Regions from separate parts of the Pseudomonas sp. CH61 genome, predicted to be linked through region 1. Evidence: predicted binding sites of a transcription regulator. Region 1 holds the regulator's gene; the other holds the start of a gene.
What was found. The regulator FliA, encoded in region 1, starts transcription of late flagellar genes. The targets are predictions, from matches to a motif close to CTAAAGTTTNNNNNNNNNNNGCCGNTAA.
Positions count from the first base shown of each region.

Region 2: the regulator FliA is predicted to act here: its motif matches at 1,851-1,878, upstream of AC5SEM_RS11945 (methyl-accepting chemotaxis protein).

Region 1 is NZ_CM182098.1:1,021,142-1,029,422, forward strand. Features, by position in the region: gene flhA (flagellar biosynthesis protein FlhA) at 1-1,806, shown strand, start outside; gene flhF (flagellar biosynthesis GTPase FlhF) at 1,818-3,158, shown strand; gene fleN (flagellar synthesis regulator FleN) at 3,275-4,105, shown strand; gene fliA (RNA polymerase sigma factor FliA) at 4,102-4,842, shown strand; gene AC5SEM_RS04635 (chemotaxis response regulator CheY) at 5,009-5,380, shown strand; gene AC5SEM_RS04640 (protein phosphatase CheZ) at 5,399-6,187, shown strand; gene AC5SEM_RS04645 (chemotaxis protein CheA) at 6,242-8,281, shown strand, end outside.
Region 2 is NZ_CM182098.1:2,673,708-2,681,988, forward strand. Features, by position in the region: gene AC5SEM_RS11930 (AMP-binding protein) at 1-63, shown strand, start outside; gene AC5SEM_RS11935 (GNAT family N-acetyltransferase) at 51-989, shown strand; gene AC5SEM_RS11940 (hypothetical protein) at 1,039-1,566, opposite strand; gene AC5SEM_RS11945 (methyl-accepting chemotaxis protein) at 1,946-3,937, shown strand; gene AC5SEM_RS11950 (DUF411 domain-containing protein) at 4,177-4,623, shown strand; gene AC5SEM_RS11955 (YqaA family protein) at 4,623-5,057, shown strand; gene AC5SEM_RS11960 (alpha/beta fold hydrolase) at 5,145-6,194, shown strand; gene AC5SEM_RS11965 (D-2-hydroxyacid dehydrogenase family protein) at 6,208-7,161, shown strand; gene glgA (glycogen synthase GlgA) at 7,754-8,281, shown strand, end outside.

The DNA.
Region 1 (8,281 bases):
AAGGTGATTCAGGCCTTCGGTGAGGTGGTGATCGGCGGTAACTACGTGGTCGGTATCGTGGTCTTCGCGATCCTGATGATCATCAACTTCGTCGTAGTGACCAAGGGTGCCGGGCGGATTTCCGAAGTGAGCGCGCGGTTCACCCTCGATGCGATGCCCGGCAAACAAATGGCGATCGACGCCGACCTCAACGCCGGTCTGATCGACCAGAACCAGGCCAAGGCGCGTCGTCAGGAAGTCGCCCAAGAGGCTGAGTTCTACGGTTCGATGGACGGTGCCAGCAAGTTCGTTCGTGGTGACGCCATCGCTGGCCTGCTGATTCTGTTCATCAACCTTATCGGCGGTATGGCCGTGGGTATCTTCCAGCACAACATGAGCTTCGGTGATGCCGGTCGGGTTTACGCCTTGCTGACCATCGGTGACGGTTTAGTGGCGCAATTGCCATCACTGTTGTTATCGACAGCGGCAGCGATCATGGTGACCCGTGCTTCCGGTTCTGAAGACATGGGCAAGCAGATCAATCGTCAGATGTTCGCCTCGCCGAAAGCGCTGGCGGTGGCGGCCGGTCTGATGGCGGTGATGGGCCTGGTGCCGGGCATGCCGCACTTCTCGTTCCTGAGCATGGCCGCGCTGGCCGCTGGCGGCGCGTACCTGTTCTGGAAGAAGCAGAACGTCGCCAAGGTCGTGGCACTGGAAGAGGTCAAGCGCCAGCAGGAGCTGCTGCCGTCGCCGGCTCGCGCCATGGAAACCAAAGAGCTGGGCTGGGACGACGTGACGCCCATCGACATGATTGGTCTGGAAGTCGGCTATCGCTTGATTCCGCTGGTGGACCGCAATCAGGGCGGGCAATTGCTGGCGCGGATCAAGGGCGTGCGCAAGAAGCTCTCGCAGGATCTGGGCTTCCTCATGCCGACCGTGCACATTCGTGACAACCTCGATCTGGCGCCAAGCGCCTATCGCCTGACCCTGATGGGCGTGATTCTGGCCGAAGCCGAGATCTACCCGGATCGCGAACTGGCGATCAACCCGGGCCAGGTCTACGGCACGCTCAACGGTATCAACGCCAAAGATCCGGCTTTCGGCCTGGAAGCGGTGTGGATCGAAATCAGCCAGCGTGCGCAGGCACAATCGCTCGGTTACACCGTGGTCGATGCCAGCACCGTGGTCGCGACCCACTTGAACCAGATTCTGTACAAGCACTCCAGTGAGCTGATCGGTCACGAAGAAGTGCAGCAACTCATGCAATTGCTGGCCAAAAGCTCGCCGAAACTGGCTGAAGAGCTGGTGCCGGGCGTGGTCTCGTTGTCGCAGTTGCTCAAAGTGCTGCAAGCGCTGTTGGCTGAACACGTGCCGGTACGCGATATCCGCAGCATTGCCGAAGCCATCGCCAACAACGCCGCGAAGAGTCAAGATACCGCCGCGTTGGTGGCTGCGGTGCGGGTTGGCGTATCCCGTGCAATCGTCCAAAGCATTGTAGGCACTGAGTCCGAGCTGCCTGTGATCACCTTGGAACCAAGGTTGGAACAAATATTGCTCAATAGTCTGCAGAAGGCAGGACAAGGCTCGGAAGAGGGTGTTCTGCTGGAGCCAAGCATGGCCGAGAAGCTGCAGCGTTCGCTCATCGAAGCGGCGCAGCGTCAGGAAATGCAAGGTCAGCCAGTGATCCTTTTGGTCGCTGGCCCGATCCGCGCGATGCTCTCGCGCTTTGGCCGCCTCGCAGTCCCTGGATTGCATGTGCTGGCCTACCAGGAAATACCGGACAACAAGCAAGTGACCATCGTTGCGACAGTAGGGCCCAACGGCTGAGGTAGTGGTTTATGCAAGTTAAGCGTTTCTTTGCCGCCGATATGCGTCAGGCCATGAAGCTGGTTCGTGATGAGCTGGGCGCTGATGCCGCCATCATTGGCAATCGCCGCATTGCCGGCGGTGTCGAGCTGACGGCGGCACTGGATTACAAATTGTCGGCGCTGGCGCCACGGGTTCCGAACATGGAACTCGAAGACGAGCTGCGCAAGACCCAGTCGCGCATCGTCACCGCTCAGGCCGAGTTGAGCCTGCGTGGCGAAGCTGATGGCAATAGCAATCGCCAGATCTTCGCCGGGCTGCCGTTGACGGCTGGCCTGCCGCTGACCGCTGCCGAACCGCTGAGCGAGCCGACTTACGCCGCACCGGCGCGTCCGGCCCCGGCGCCGGCGCAGTCTTCCGGCGGCGTTGATCCGCGTGCACTGGATTCGATGCGTTTTGAATTGAACAGCCTGCGCGAGCTGATGGAAGTTCAGCTCGGCACCCTGGCCTGGAATCAACTGCAAGGCAGCCGTCCGGCGCAAGCCAATCTGTATCGCCGTCTGCAACGTATCGGCCTGTCCGGTCCGTTGTCGCGCGATCTGCTGGCGATGATCACTGATATCGAAGAACCCCGTCAGGCCTGGCGCATGTTGCTTGCGCACCTGGCGCGGATGATTGCCGTACCGGAAGTCGAGCCGCTGGAAGAGGGCGGTGTGATTGCCATGGTCGGCCCTGCCGGCATGGGCAAGACCACCACGCTGGCCAAGCTCGCCGCGCGTTATGTGCTGAAATACGGCGCGCAGAATGTCGCGCTGGTGAGCATGGACAGTTTCCGTATCGGCGCTCAGGAACAACTGAAGACGCTGGGCCGCATTCTCAATGTGCCAGTGACTCACGTCGATCCGGGCCAATCGCTGGTGCAGGCGCTGGATCCATTGCTGCGCAAACGCGTGGTATTGATCGATACTGCCGGCCTCCAGGCCAGCGATCCTGCGCTGCGCATGCAGCTGGAAAGTCTGGCCGGACGTGGCATTCGTTCAAAAAATTATCTGGTCTTGGCAACCACCAGCCAGAAACAGGTTCTAACCGCCGCTTATCACAGTTACAAGCGTTGCGGGCTAGCCGGGTGCATCCTGACTAAACTGGATGAAACGGCCAGCCTTGGCGAAGTGTTGAGCCTGGCGATCAGTCATGAATTGCCGGTCGCGTACCTGACCGATGGCCCACGGATTCCGGATGATTTGCATCTGCCGCGCCGTCATCAACTGGTCAGCCGCGCCGTCAGCGTGCAAATGCAGGAAGAACCCAGCGAAGAAGCCATGGCTGACATGTTCGCTGATATCTATCACAGCCCGACCAAGCAGGTAGGCTGAGGTATTCATGAACAGTTTTTGTACCTACATCGATGGTCTGCCATGCATTGTTCCGGTTGTGAACGCGCAGCCAGTAATGTGGCCTCCGTCTATGCAAGACAAGGTAAAGAAATAACATGGGCAGCATGCATCCCGTACAGGTGATCGCGGTGACCGGCGGCAAAGGTGGCGTCGGCAAGACTAACGTGTCAGTGAACTTGTCGCTGGCGCTGGCAGAGCTTGGCCGTCGGGTCATGCTGCTGGACGCCGATCTGGGACTGGCGAACGTCGACGTTTTGTTGGGTCTGACCCCTAAACGCACACTGGCCGACGTGATCGAAGGCCGTTGCGAATTGCGCGACGTGCTGTTGCAAGGCCCCGGTGGCATCCGCATCGTCCCGGCCGCGTCCGGCACGCAAAGCATGGTGCACCTGAGCCCGGCGCAACATGCCGGTCTGATTCAGGCGTTCAGCGACATCGGCGACAATCTCGACGTGCTGGTGATCGACACCGCTGCGGGTATTGGTGACTCGGTAGTCAGTTTTGTACGCGCCGCGCAAGAAGTGTTGCTGGTGGTCTGCGATGAGCCGACTTCCATTACCGACGCCTACGCACTGATCAAACTGCTCAACCGCGATTACGGCATGAACCGCTTCCGCGTGCTGGCCAACATGGCGCAGAGCCCGCAGGAAGGGCGCAACCTGTTCGCCAAGTTGACCAAGGTCACGGATCGTTTCCTTGACGTCGCTCTACAATACGTCGGCGCCGTGCCTTACGACGAAAGCGTGCGTAAAGCGGTGCAGAAGCAGCGTGCGGTGTACGAAGCCTTCCCGCGTTCCAAGTGCGCGCTGGCGTTCAAGGCGATCGCGCAGAAGGTCGACACTTGGCCGCTGCCCGCCAACCCGCGTGGCCACCTTGAGTTTTTCGTCGAGCGCCTCGTGCAGCAAACGGCAGGGCCCGTGCTATGACCGCAAGCGGTATGAACTACTACAAGAAGTCGGCACGTGACGCGCAGTACGAACTGATCGAGCGTTACGCGCCACTGGTTAAACGCATTGCCTACCACTTGCTGGCGCGCTTGCCGGCGAGTGTGCAGGTCGAAGATTTGATCCAGGCCGGAATGATCGGCCTGCTCGAAGTCTCGACCAAATACGACGCCAGCAAAGGCGCCAGTTTCGAAACGTACGCGGGCATACGAATCCGCGGCGCGATGCTCGACGAAGTGCGCAAAGGGGACTGGGCGCCACGCTCGGTTCACCGCAATACCCGGATGGTCAGCGACGCAATTCGCTCAATTGAAGCTAAAACCGGCCGTGATGCTAAAGATCACGAGGTTGCGGCCGAACTCCAATTGAGTCTCGACGATTACTACGGGATTTTGAATGACACCTTGGGCAGCCGCCTGTTCAGTTTCGACGACCTGCTGCAGGACGGCGAACACGAAGGGCTGCACGAGGATGGCGCGAGTGCTCATCTTGAGCCGTCACGCGATCTGGAAGATGAACGTTTCCAGGCGGCGTTGGCGGACGCGATTGCCAATTTGCCGGAGCGTGAGCGACTGGTGTTGGCGCTGTACTACGACGAAGAGCTGAACCTCAAGGAGATCGGTGAAGTCCTTGGCGTCAGTGAATCGCGGGTCAGCCAGTTACACAGCCAGTGCGCGGCCCGTTTGCGGGGGCGTTTGGGGGAGTGGCGAGCGCGCTGAAGGCAGTGTGGGGACACTGCGAACGAGGCTGGTGCGGTGATGAACGGCACCGGTCTTGCTCTGTTGTGCTCCAGACAGTCTTCGAGTGCTGCGCCGATTGATTGAAGTGGCGCGTCCAGGTGCTGGGCGCGTTTAAGACTGCTTGGAGGTCGAATTGAACAAAGACATGAAAATCCTCATCGTTGATGACTTCTCAACGATGCGGCGGATCATCAAGAACCTGCTGCGCGATCTTGGGTTCACCAACACCGTCGAGGCTGACGATGGCGTGACTGCCATTCCAGTGCTCAACAGCGGCAGCATCGACTTTCTGGTAACGGACTGGAACATGCCGGGCATGACCGGTATCGACCTGCTGCGTCACGTGCGTGCCGATGAAAAACTCAAGCACCTGCCAGTGCTGATGGTGACTGCAGAAGCCAAGCGCGAGCAGATCATTGAAGCCGCTCAGGCCGGTGTAAACGGCTACGTAGTCAAACCTTTCACGGCTCAGGCGTTGAAAGACAAAATCGAGAAGATTTTCGAACGCATCGGCTGATGAACGCGCGGGGGAGCTATGGAGCATAACGAATCTTCACAGGGCGATTTCGAGTCGACCCTGAAAAAACACGCGGTCGAACTGGTCGAAAGCCTTGAAAAAGGCAGGTTCGGCGACGCTGTGCAACTGATCCATGAGCTCAATCAGACCCGTGACCGTGGCCTGTACCAGGAAGTGGGCAAGCTCACACGTGAACTGCACAGTGCGATCGTCAACTTCCAGATCGACCCGAACATGCCGCAGGCCGAGGAAGTGTCGCAAATCACCGACGCCACCGAACGCCTGGGCTATGTGGTCAAGCTGACGGAAGCCGCGGCCAACCGCACCATGGATCTGGTGGAAAGCGCTACGCCGGTGGTCAATGGTCTGGCTGACGAAGCCCAGACTTTGAGCGCCGATTGGGGTCGCTTCATGCGTCGCGAGGTCGGGGCTGAAGAGTTCCGTGAACTGGCGCGCCGGGTCGACGGTTTTCTGTCACGCAGCAGCACGGACAACCGTGCGGTGTCGAGCAATCTCAACGACATCCTGCTGGCCCAGGATTACCAGGACCTGACCGGTCAGGTGATCAAGCGTGTGACCCAACTGGTCACCGAAGTCGAAAGCAATTTGCTCAAACTTGTGCTCATGGCCAGTCAGGTCGACCGCTTTGCGGGCATCGAACATGACCGCGCCGCGATGCTTGCAGAAAAAGATCCACAAAAACATCTCTCGCAGGGTGAAGGTCCGCAGATTCATGCCGATAAACGAGAAGACGTTGTGTCCGGTCAGGACGATGTGGACGATTTGTTATCCAGCCTCGGGTTCTAGAGTTTTGGAATTTTAGGTTTTTTGGGTTTTTAGACCTGTAGGAGCACCCCATTAATGAGCTTCGGCGCCGATGAAGAGATCCTTCAGGATTTCCTGGTTGAGGCCGGCGAGATTCTTGAGCAACTGTCCGAACAACTGGTCGAGCTGGAAAGCCGTCCGGATGACGCAGATCTGCTCAACGCAATTTTTCGCGGTTTCCACACTGTAAAAGGGGGCGCCGGCTTCCTTCAGCTCAATGAGCTGGTGGAGTGCTGTCACATCGCCGAAAACGTGTTCGACATCCTGCGTAAGGGTGAGCGTCGCGTTGATGCAGAACTGATGGACGTTGTCCTCGAAGCACTGGACGCGGTGAACAGCATGTTCACTGAGGTTCGTGAGCGTGCTCCGATCACCGCCGCCACCCCGGAACTGCTGGCCGCCCTGGCGCGTCTGGCCGAACCGCAATCGGCGGACGCAGCCCCGGCTTCGCCGGTGGCCGAGATGATCGAAGAACTGGTCGTCGAAGGCGACTCGGGCGACATCACCGATAACGAATTCGAACAACTGCTGGATTCGCTGAACGCCGTCAAGGCTGAAGCTGAAGCCCCGGCCGCTGCTGCGCCTGCGCAAACGGCCGCTGAAGCAGCGAGCGATGAAATCACCGATGCCGAGTTCGAGTCGTTGCTCGATCAACTGCACGGCAAGGGCCAGTTCGCGGTGGACGCGGTTGCGCCAGCGGCGGCAGCCCCTGCGGCTCCGGCCAAGGGCGACAGCTCTGACATCACCGACGACGAATTCGAAGCTTTGCTCGATCAGTTGCATGGCAAGGGCAATTTTGCCGTGGATGCGCTGGAGTCGGCGATTGCTTCGGCACCGGCGCCGGCTGCTCCAGCGGCCGCCGCTGCCGGCAGCGACCTGATCAGCGATCACGAGTTCGAATCGCTGCTCGACGAATTGCACGGCAAAGGCAAGTTCACCGAAGTCGGCACTGCCGCTGCTGGCAGTGCTTCGACCGTCGCCACACCGGCTGCCAAGGCACCGGCCGCTGCTGCAGCGCCCAAGCCTGCCGCCAAGCCTGAGCCAAAAGCCGAAGCGCCAAAACCGGCTGCTGCTGCACCGGCTCCGGCCCGTGCGCCGGCGACACCGCCACCGGAAAAACCGGCGAGCGAAGCCGAAACCACCGTGCGCGTCGACACGGCACGTCTCGACGAAATCATGAACATGGTCGGCGAGTTGGTGCTGGTGCGTAACCGTCTGGTGCGTCTGGGCCTGAACAGCGGCGATGAAGCCATGCAAAAGGCCGTGTCGAACCTCGACGTGGTCACGGCTGACTTGCAGACCGCCGTAATGAAGACGCGGATGCAGCCGATCAAGAAGGTCTTCGGGCGCTTCCCGCGTCTGGTTCGAGATCTGGCGCGTCAGCTCAAGAAAGAAATCAACCTGGAACTGGTGGGTGAAGAAACCGACCTCGACAAAAACCTTGTCGAGGCCCTGGCCGACCCACTGGTCCACTTGGTGCGCAACGCGGTCGACCACGGCATCGAGTCGCCGGAAGAACGCGAAGCGTCGGGCAAGGCCCGTGGCGGTCGCGTGGTACTGGCGGCCGAGCAAGAGGGCGACCATATCCTGCTGTCGATTTCCGATGACGGCAAAGGCATGGACCCGAATGTCCTGCGCGCCATCGCGGTAAAACGCGGCGTGATGGACAAGGACGCGGCCGATCGCCTCAGCGATACCGAGTGCTACAACCTGATTTTCGCCCCGGGTTTCTCGACCAAGACCGAGATCTCCGACGTCTCCGGACGCGGTGTCGGCATGGACGTGGTGAAGACCAAGATTTCCCAGCTCAACGGTTCGATCAACATCTACTCGACCAAGGGCCAGGGCTCGAAGATCGTCATCAAGGTGCCGCTGACCCTCGCGATCATGCCAACCCTGATGGTCATGCTCGGCAATCAGGCGTTTGCGTTCCCGTTGGTCAACGTCAACGAAATCTTCCACCTCGACCTGTCGACCACCAACGTCGTCGACGGTCAGGAAGTGGTGATCGTGCGGGACAAGGCGCTGCCATTGTTCTACCTCAAGCGCTGGCTGGTCAGCTCCGCCGCTCACGAA
Region 2 (8,281 bases), 1.7 Mb from region 1:
CGCGTCGTCGACCTGCGCCGCTATGACAACCTGCGGTCGGAGCAATGCCCATGGACAACTTGACGCTGCGCAGCTATCGCCGTACCGACGCCGGGGCGGTCAGCCGCCTGTTCAGGGAAATCTATGGTGACCATTACGTGCAGCCGCATGTGTACTTGCCTTTGATGATCAACCAGAACCACGGCGATGGCAGGTGGCATTCATTGGTAGCGGAATCCGGGAAAAAAATTCTCGGGCACGCGACGTTGTGCAGAAACAGCGGATCGCACACAGCCGAACTGGCTTTGAGCGTGGTACACCCGTCGACACGCGGACAGAACATCGCCACGCAATTAGGCACGCGCTTGTTGATCCATGCGCAAGCACTGGGGTGCCATGGCGTGACCATCAAACAAGTGACGCAGCATGCCTACACGCAACGCATGGCTGACCGGCTCGGCTTTTGCAGCACGGGATTGTTGCTCGACTATGTCCCCTCGCCATTTGGTGAACCGTTGCCCGAGACCATCGTCATTGGTTTCACCGCTATCGACGGTTATCGGCACCCGCTTCCGGCACTGCCCTGGCCGCCCGGCTGCCGCGACTTCATGGAACATTTGTCCGGCGTTTACGGAACACAGGAAAAAGAACCGCTTTGGGTCGGACCGCCCATACATGTCGAACAATGTTCCGGGCGCTATGAGGTGCTGCTGAAAAAACTCGACAGCTGTTTGCTTAAACAGCTACGACAATTGCCCCGGCATTGGATGATCTCGATCAGGCTCAGGCTGGCAACAGGTTTTGCCAGCGCCGTGGACAGTCTGTCGGCGATGGGATTCATCTTCACCGGGATTGCCCCGAATGATCGTTGCGCGGGATGGCTGGCGTTGTTTCATCGGGGTTATCGCCCACGTACGCTGGAGTTGCGTTGCCCGCATATCCAGCGCCTGCACGATCAGGCGCAACAGCAGATCGCAGCGCGTGCCAGCGAGGCAGCGCCGCATTCTTGAGTCAAAACCAGTGCCCGCTCACACATTGAGCGGGCTACAACGCTCGAACTCAGGCCTTGGCCTTGACGCCCTGGTCGACAGGTTTGGCGACGTTGCCGTCACCGTAGGTCTTCAGGTTCTGCAGGACATAAATCGCTTTCTTGAACTCGGGAATAAGGTTCTTGCCGTAGGCGTTGCCATTGAGGCCATTGCTCTGGATCGCATCGAGCTGGGTCGCGAAATACTCCAGGGCGTTGAATTTGGCATCAATATCTTTGGTCACGCCGAAACGGTCGAACTTGTCACCCGCGTTCTTCAACGTGAAGGAAGTGATCTCGGAGATCAGCCCGCGGCTACGCAGCATCTCGCTCAGATTGCCCATTTGTTTGACTGAAACGTTCGCCGGATCGAAACCCTTGATCGCCTTGCGCAAACCCTGCTTGTCCATTTCGGCGGTATTCAGCGCGGTGGGATCATTACCGACCAGGGTCAGCATCTGCTGCACCTTGACGCTCTGGGACACTTGTTTCTTTGCGCCGGTGTCGCGCACCAGTAGTCCTGCCTTGGCCTGCCAGCCGCCGACATTACCGATCGTCATGAAAAGACTCCCTGTGAAATGACCTGAAATATCCGAGTGAACGGCATTAATGGCCGCGAGTATCGGCGGGCGAACTGATGGCACCAACCTCTTTCTGCACTTTTTTACAATTCTTGTACATTCTCGATACAAAAGCGCAACGCCCCGCAAACCCTGACCCAGAGCCGTCATCACAATGAAATGAAAATGGCTTTTTCAGCTGGTCGCAGGCGATGACCAGCGCTTGTGTATCGAAGCCGATACCGACCAGTCATCGGCGCTCAGGTCTATTAGGACGCAAGTACCTAAAGCTTCGCGATGTAACGACGATACGCTGTGGACACCCGCACTGTTTTGCCCCTGCCCCCTAATAAGAAACGCTGCTCAAGGACCGGTCTCCATGCCCGCATTCCGTACCATTCAGGCTCGCTACACGCTGTTTCTGGTTCTGTTCATTTTGCTGTTGTCGGTGTTGACCGTGGTCGGCATCAGCCAACTGGTCGCCCCCAAGCTGCGGCATACCGAAGAACAAGTCGTCCTCAACCGCATCGCCGAAGTGGCCGAGCAGATTCAGGGCGAGTTGAACAAAGTGCAGGCGCAACAGCGCAGCATCACCCAGACCATCCCACTGCTCGACAGCGCCGCCATCGACACGGTACTGCCAGGCCTGGTCGATCAGTACGGTGAGTTGAAGGTATTCGGTGGCGGGATCTGGCCGCTGCCGGGGCAGCGTGAAGCCGGGCGCAACAAATCCAGTACCTTCTGGCACCGCGACGCGTCGGGCAAACTGGCCGTGAACACGTTCTGGAACAGCGACGCAGCCCCCAACTATTACGACCAGAGCTGGTACAAGGGCGGCATGGCCACACCGCGTGGCCAATGCGCGTGGGCGGCGGCTTACAAGGATGATGCCAGCGCCGAGCCGCGCACCAACTGCGCCATGGCCATCCAGAAAAACGGCAATGCCTGGGGCGTGTCGACCATCGACGTCACTCTCGGCTTCTTCAACGATCTGGTGGCGCGCAAGGAAAAAGACCTCAACGCCGAGATGCTCATCGTTGAAGCCGACGGCAAGATCATCAGTAACAGCTCGCGCATCAGTGGCCCGATCGTGTTGAAGAACATCAGCGAACTGGCCGGCACGTCGACCTTCGCCAGCCAGGTCAAAGCCGGGCTGCAGAATCGTGATCAGGCGCAGCGCATCGAGTTCGACAACAACGGTGAAGCCAGCACCTTCTTCATGCGCCCGATTGAAGGCACACCGTGGTTCCTCGCCACCGCCCTGCCGACGAAAATGCTCACCGCCCAGCGTGATGACGTCCTCAGCACCTTGAGCCTGTTGCAGATTCCACTGGTGATCCTGCTGGTGCTGTTGCAGGTCTACGCGATTCGCCAATTGGTGCAGCGCATGAAAGCGTTGAAAGCCAACATCGATTTGCTGTCCAGCGGCGATGCCGACCTGACCCGCCGCATCACCATTCGCGCCGAAGATGAACTCGGCGCCATCGGTCATTCGATCAACACCTTTATTGCCTACTTGCAAAACATGATCGGCGAAGTCACTCAGGCCACCGGTGCCATGGCCTCGAGCCTCGACAACCTGCAGCGCACTTCGGCGCACACCAGCCAGATCCTGCTGCGTCACGCCTCGGAAACCGATCAGACCGTTACCGCCATCACCGAGATGAGTTCGACGGCAGAAAGCGTTGCGCAGAATGCCGCCGAAACCGCCGCGTTCACCCAGCGTGCCAATGAAAACGCCGACCGCTCGCGCGTAGTCGTAGGCGAAGCGACCAACAGCGTCGTGGCGCTGATCGATGAAGTGGCCAGTGCCACACACAAAGTCGAAAACATGCAGCAGGACGCCCAGCGCATCACCGAAATCCTCGGGGTGATCGGTGCGATTGCCGGGCAGACCAATCTGTTGGCGCTCAACGCCGCCATCGAAGCAGCCCGCGCCGGTGAACAGGGTCGTGGTTTTGCCGTGGTCGCCGATGAAGTCCGCGCCCTCGCCGCGCGTACGCAGGCCAGCACCTCGGAAATCAACGAAATGTTGACGCGTCTGACTCAAGGCGTGAGTTCGTCGGTCAGCGCCATGGAAAACACCCAGGCCAGTTGCCAGTCCGCCGCCGATGCCACCGCACGGGTCAACTCGGGTCTGGATGAAATGGCCGGCTCGGTCAGCCACATCAACAGCCTCAGCACCCAGATCGCCACCGCCGCCGAACAGCAAAGCGCTGTAACCGAAGAGATCAACCGCAGCATGGTGCAGATCCGCCACATGGTTGATGAGCTGGTGCAAAGTGGCAAAGCCAGCGAACTGAACACCCATCAATTGCTCGAAGCCAACAGCCGGGTGAGCGCAATCATGGGGCGTTTCAAAGTCCGCTGATCGAAGCTCCCATAAGGGTTTTCTGCCCAACAGATAACCCTTGTGGGAGCGAGCCTGCTCGCGAAAGCGTCCTGTCAGTCACTGCATCCAGTGCCTGACACACTGCCTTCGCGAGCAGGCTCGCTCCCACAGGTTGGTGCTGCGTTTTGCAACAACTGGAAACATTGCGTTGATGCCGCGCAGGAAAAACCGGTCAAAATGCGTTCTTTTCTGATCGTCAGCCGAGCCGAGAATCCGCTATGCGAACCCACCTGCGTCTGGTCGCCCTGAGCGCCCTGTTCATTTCTTCCCTGGCGCAAGCCGCCGACCTGATCCCGATCGAAGTGCACCGCGACGCCAATTGCGGTTGCTGCAAAAAATGGATCAGCCACCTCGAAGCCAACGGTTTCAAAGTCGAAGACCACGTCGAAAGCGACATGAGCAGCTTCAAGCAACAACATGGCGTACCGCCGCGTCTGGCGTCGTGTCACACCGCGATCATCAACGGCAAATTCGTCGAAGGCCATGTGCCAGCAGAACAAGTGCTGGCCCTGAGCAAGCGCGATGACCTGCTCGGCGTCGCCGCACCGGGTATGCCGATGGGTTCGCCGGGCATGGAAATGGACGGCATGAGCGATGCCTATCAAGTGATCGGTCTGAAAAAGGACGGCGCTGACGTCGTCGTGGCGGACTACCCGGCCCATTGATCGGCGCCGCTTACTTCGGGCTGTTCTTTGCCGCGTTCGGTGCGGCCACCTTATTGCCGTTGCAGTCCGAAGCAGTGCTGGTCGGCTTGATCGTCAGCGAGCGTTACTGGCTGTGGGGCCTGCTCGCCGTGGCAACGCTGGGCAACGTACTCGGTTCGCTGGTCAACTGGTGGCTGGGCCGTGGCCTCGAGCGTTTTCAGGATCGCCGCTGGTTTCCGCTCAGCCCCACGCACATGGCCAAGGCGCGCAAACACTATGAGCGATACGGGCATTGGTCGTTGCTGCTGAGTTGGTTGCCGATCATTGGCGACCCGCTGACGCTGATTGCCGGCGTCATGCGCGAACCGCTCGGGCGCTTTCTATTGATCGTCACCCTGGCCAAAGGCGCACGTTACGGCGTGCTGGCCATGCTGACGCTGGGCTGGCTGGGTTGAACGTTTGGCTGCGGGCATTGCCTGTGTTTAACGTCGGCATAATCCAGCCGTTTCAGCATCGGCCGATTTCAAACGGAGTTTGACCTTATGTCTGTCACGTTTTCCCGTTGGCTCCCCTCCCTGCTCCTTTGCGCCGCCCTGCCCCTGTCAGCTCAGGCTGCCACGACAGGCGAAGCCGCGCCGGAAGGCCCGGCCTACGGCCCGGAACTGCAAGGCTTCGAATACCCTTACACGCTTAAACACTTTGCCTTTCAGTCGCAGGGCAAATCCCTGCAAATGGGTTACATGGACGTCGCCGCCCACGGCAAGGCCAATGGCCGCACCGTGGTGCTGATGCACGGCAAGAATTTTTGCGCAGCCACCTGGGACAGTTCGATCAAGGCCTTGAGCGAGTCCGGTTACCGGGTGATCGCGCCGGATCAGATCGGTTTCTGCACCTCCAGCAAACCTGACAACTATCAGTACAGCTTCCAGCAACTGGCAACCAACACTCAGCAGTTGCTCAAAGCGCTGGGCATTCAGAAATCCACGTTGCTCGGTCACTCCACCGGCGGCATGCTCGCCACCCGCTATGCCTTGCTGTTCCCCGAGCAGGTCGAGCAATTGGCACTGGTCAACCCGATCGGTCTGGAGGACTGGAAAGCCCTCGGCGTGCCCTATCGCACGGTAGATCAGTGGTATCAACGTGAGCTGAAAGTCAGCGCCCAAGGCATTCGAGATTACGAACGCACCACCTACTACGATGGCCGCTGGAAACCGGAGTTCGACCGCTGGGTAGACATGCTCGCCGGCCTGAGCAAAGGCCCGGGCAAGACCCAAGTGGCGTGGAACTCGGCGCTGATCTACGACATGATTTTCACCCAGCCGGTGTACTACGAGTTCAAGGACTTGAAGATGCCGACCCTGCTGCTGATCGGCACCTCTGACACCACCGCCATCGGCAAGGACCTCGCACCACCAGAGGTGAAAGCGAAAATCGGCCACTATGATGTGCTCGGCAAACAAGTGGCCAAGCTGATCCCGCAGTCGACGCTGGTGGAATTTCCCGGCATGGGCCACGCGCCGCAAATGGAAGAACCGGCGCAGTTCCACAAGGCCCTGCTCGACTGGCTGAATACATCCAATCCCGTTCGTTGATGAGGTAAGGCTGATGGCGGTGCAGATTGCAGTAATCGATGACTGGCAGGACGTGGCCCGCGACGTGGTCGACTGGTCAGTCCTCGATAGCCTTGGTGAAGTGACGTTCGAGCATGATTACCCGGCCGACAACGCGACACTGGCCGAGCGCCTGGGCCGCTATCAGGTGATTTGCGTGATGCGCGAACGCACGCGGTTCGACGAAGACTTGCTCAAGCGCTTGCCCAATCTGAAGTTGCTGGTCACCGGCGGCATGCGCAATGCCGCGCTGGACATGCAGGCGGCGGCAAAACTCGGGATCAAGGTCTGCGGCACTGACAGTTACAAGCAAGCCGCGCCGGAACTGACCTGGGCGCTGATCATGGCGGCGACACGCAATCTGGTGAAAGAAGCCAACGCCCTGCGCGCCGGCCAGTGGCAGCAAGGGCTCGGCGGTGATTTGCATGGCAAGACCCTTGGCATTCTCGGTCTGGGCAGCATCGGCCAGCGGATTGCACAGTTCGGTCAGGTGTTCGGCATGAAGGTGATCGCCTGGAGCGAAAACCTCACCGCCGAACGGGCTGAACAGGTTGGCGTGACGTACGTGAACAAGCAGCAACTGTTCGAGCAGGCCGATGTGCTGTCGGTGCATCTGGTGCTTAGTGAGCGCAGTCGCGGGCTGGTCGATGCGCAGGCGCTGGGCTGGATGAAACCGACGGCACTGCTGGTCAACACCGCGCGCGGGCCGATTGTCGATGAAGCGGCACTGATCAAGGCCTTGCAGAAACAGCAGATCGCCGGGGCGGCGCTGGACGTGTTCGAGCAGGAACCGCTGCCGGCCATGCACCCGTTTCGCACACTCGACAATGTCTTGGCCACGCCGCATGTGGGCTATGTCAGTCGGCAAAACTATGAGCAGTTCTTTTCGCAGATGATCGAGGATGTTCAGGCTTGGTCGGCTGGGGAGGCGGTTCGCCTGTTGAATTAAGCCAATGCGGTAATGATCGGGTGAATTCACCATCGTCATCGCGAGCAGGCTCACTCCTACAGGGGAACGCATTTCAAATGTAGGAGTGAGCCTGCTCGCGATAGCGACATAACAGTCACCCCATCAACAAACTGCCCGCACCACAACAGTGCAACCACCCTTCCCGCTAGCACAAAATCGTGACCGGCCAGTCACCGTTTTGGCCCTTCCCCGCAGAAAAACCTGCACTTCGTCGGTGCGTTTGCCCCGCCAAAGTACGGTTTGCTCAGACTGCCAACCGATTGTCGAACAATTTACCCATTTGCTCTGGCCCGCTCTAGGATCTGGCCTAGACTGACTTTCGCGGGGTAAAACCGACCAGTCACATTGCCGAAAAAAACTCGAAACTTTTGCGCGCAGCGACGGGTCATCAGAAAGACTGGGCCAAAGCGACTGGTGCAATCCTTGCAACGGCCCGATCACCCATTCTGCTTGCGCGTGTTGGGTAGCGTTTGCTCACCGATGCGTGGCGCGTTTGCGCCCGGCCACAGGACTTGGCCATGGACATCGCTTGTTCAAGACAAGAATCAGATCAACGAGACGGGAGATTCATATGATCAGTGCGGCATTGGATATTCAGGGAGAGCGTGCTCAGCAGGCGGTTGGAGAATCGAGCACCGTCAGTGTTCCCGGCAGCCGACAGATCAACGTCCCCGGCACCAAAACGCTGACTCCAGTAGCGAGCCAGAACCCCAACAAGAAAAAAGTGTTGTTTGTCACTTCGGAAATCGCCGACCTGGTCAAGACCGGTGGTTTGGGTGACGTCTCAGCCGCCCTGCCCCGGGCCATGGCTCATCTGCACGATGTGCGGGTGTTGATCCCCGGTTACCCGCAGGTGATGCACAGCGAAAACCCGATTCACATCATCGGCGAACTCGGTGGCCATGCCGCGCTGCCACCGTGCAAGATCGGCCGTATGGACATGCCGGACGGGCTGGTCATCTACGTGTTGATCTGCCCTGAACTTTACGAGCGTGAAGGCTCGCCCTACGGCGCCAACAACGGTCGCGACTGGCCGGACAACCACATTCGTTTCGCCCGTCTGGGCCTGGCCGCTGCCGACATCGCCGCCAACCTCGCG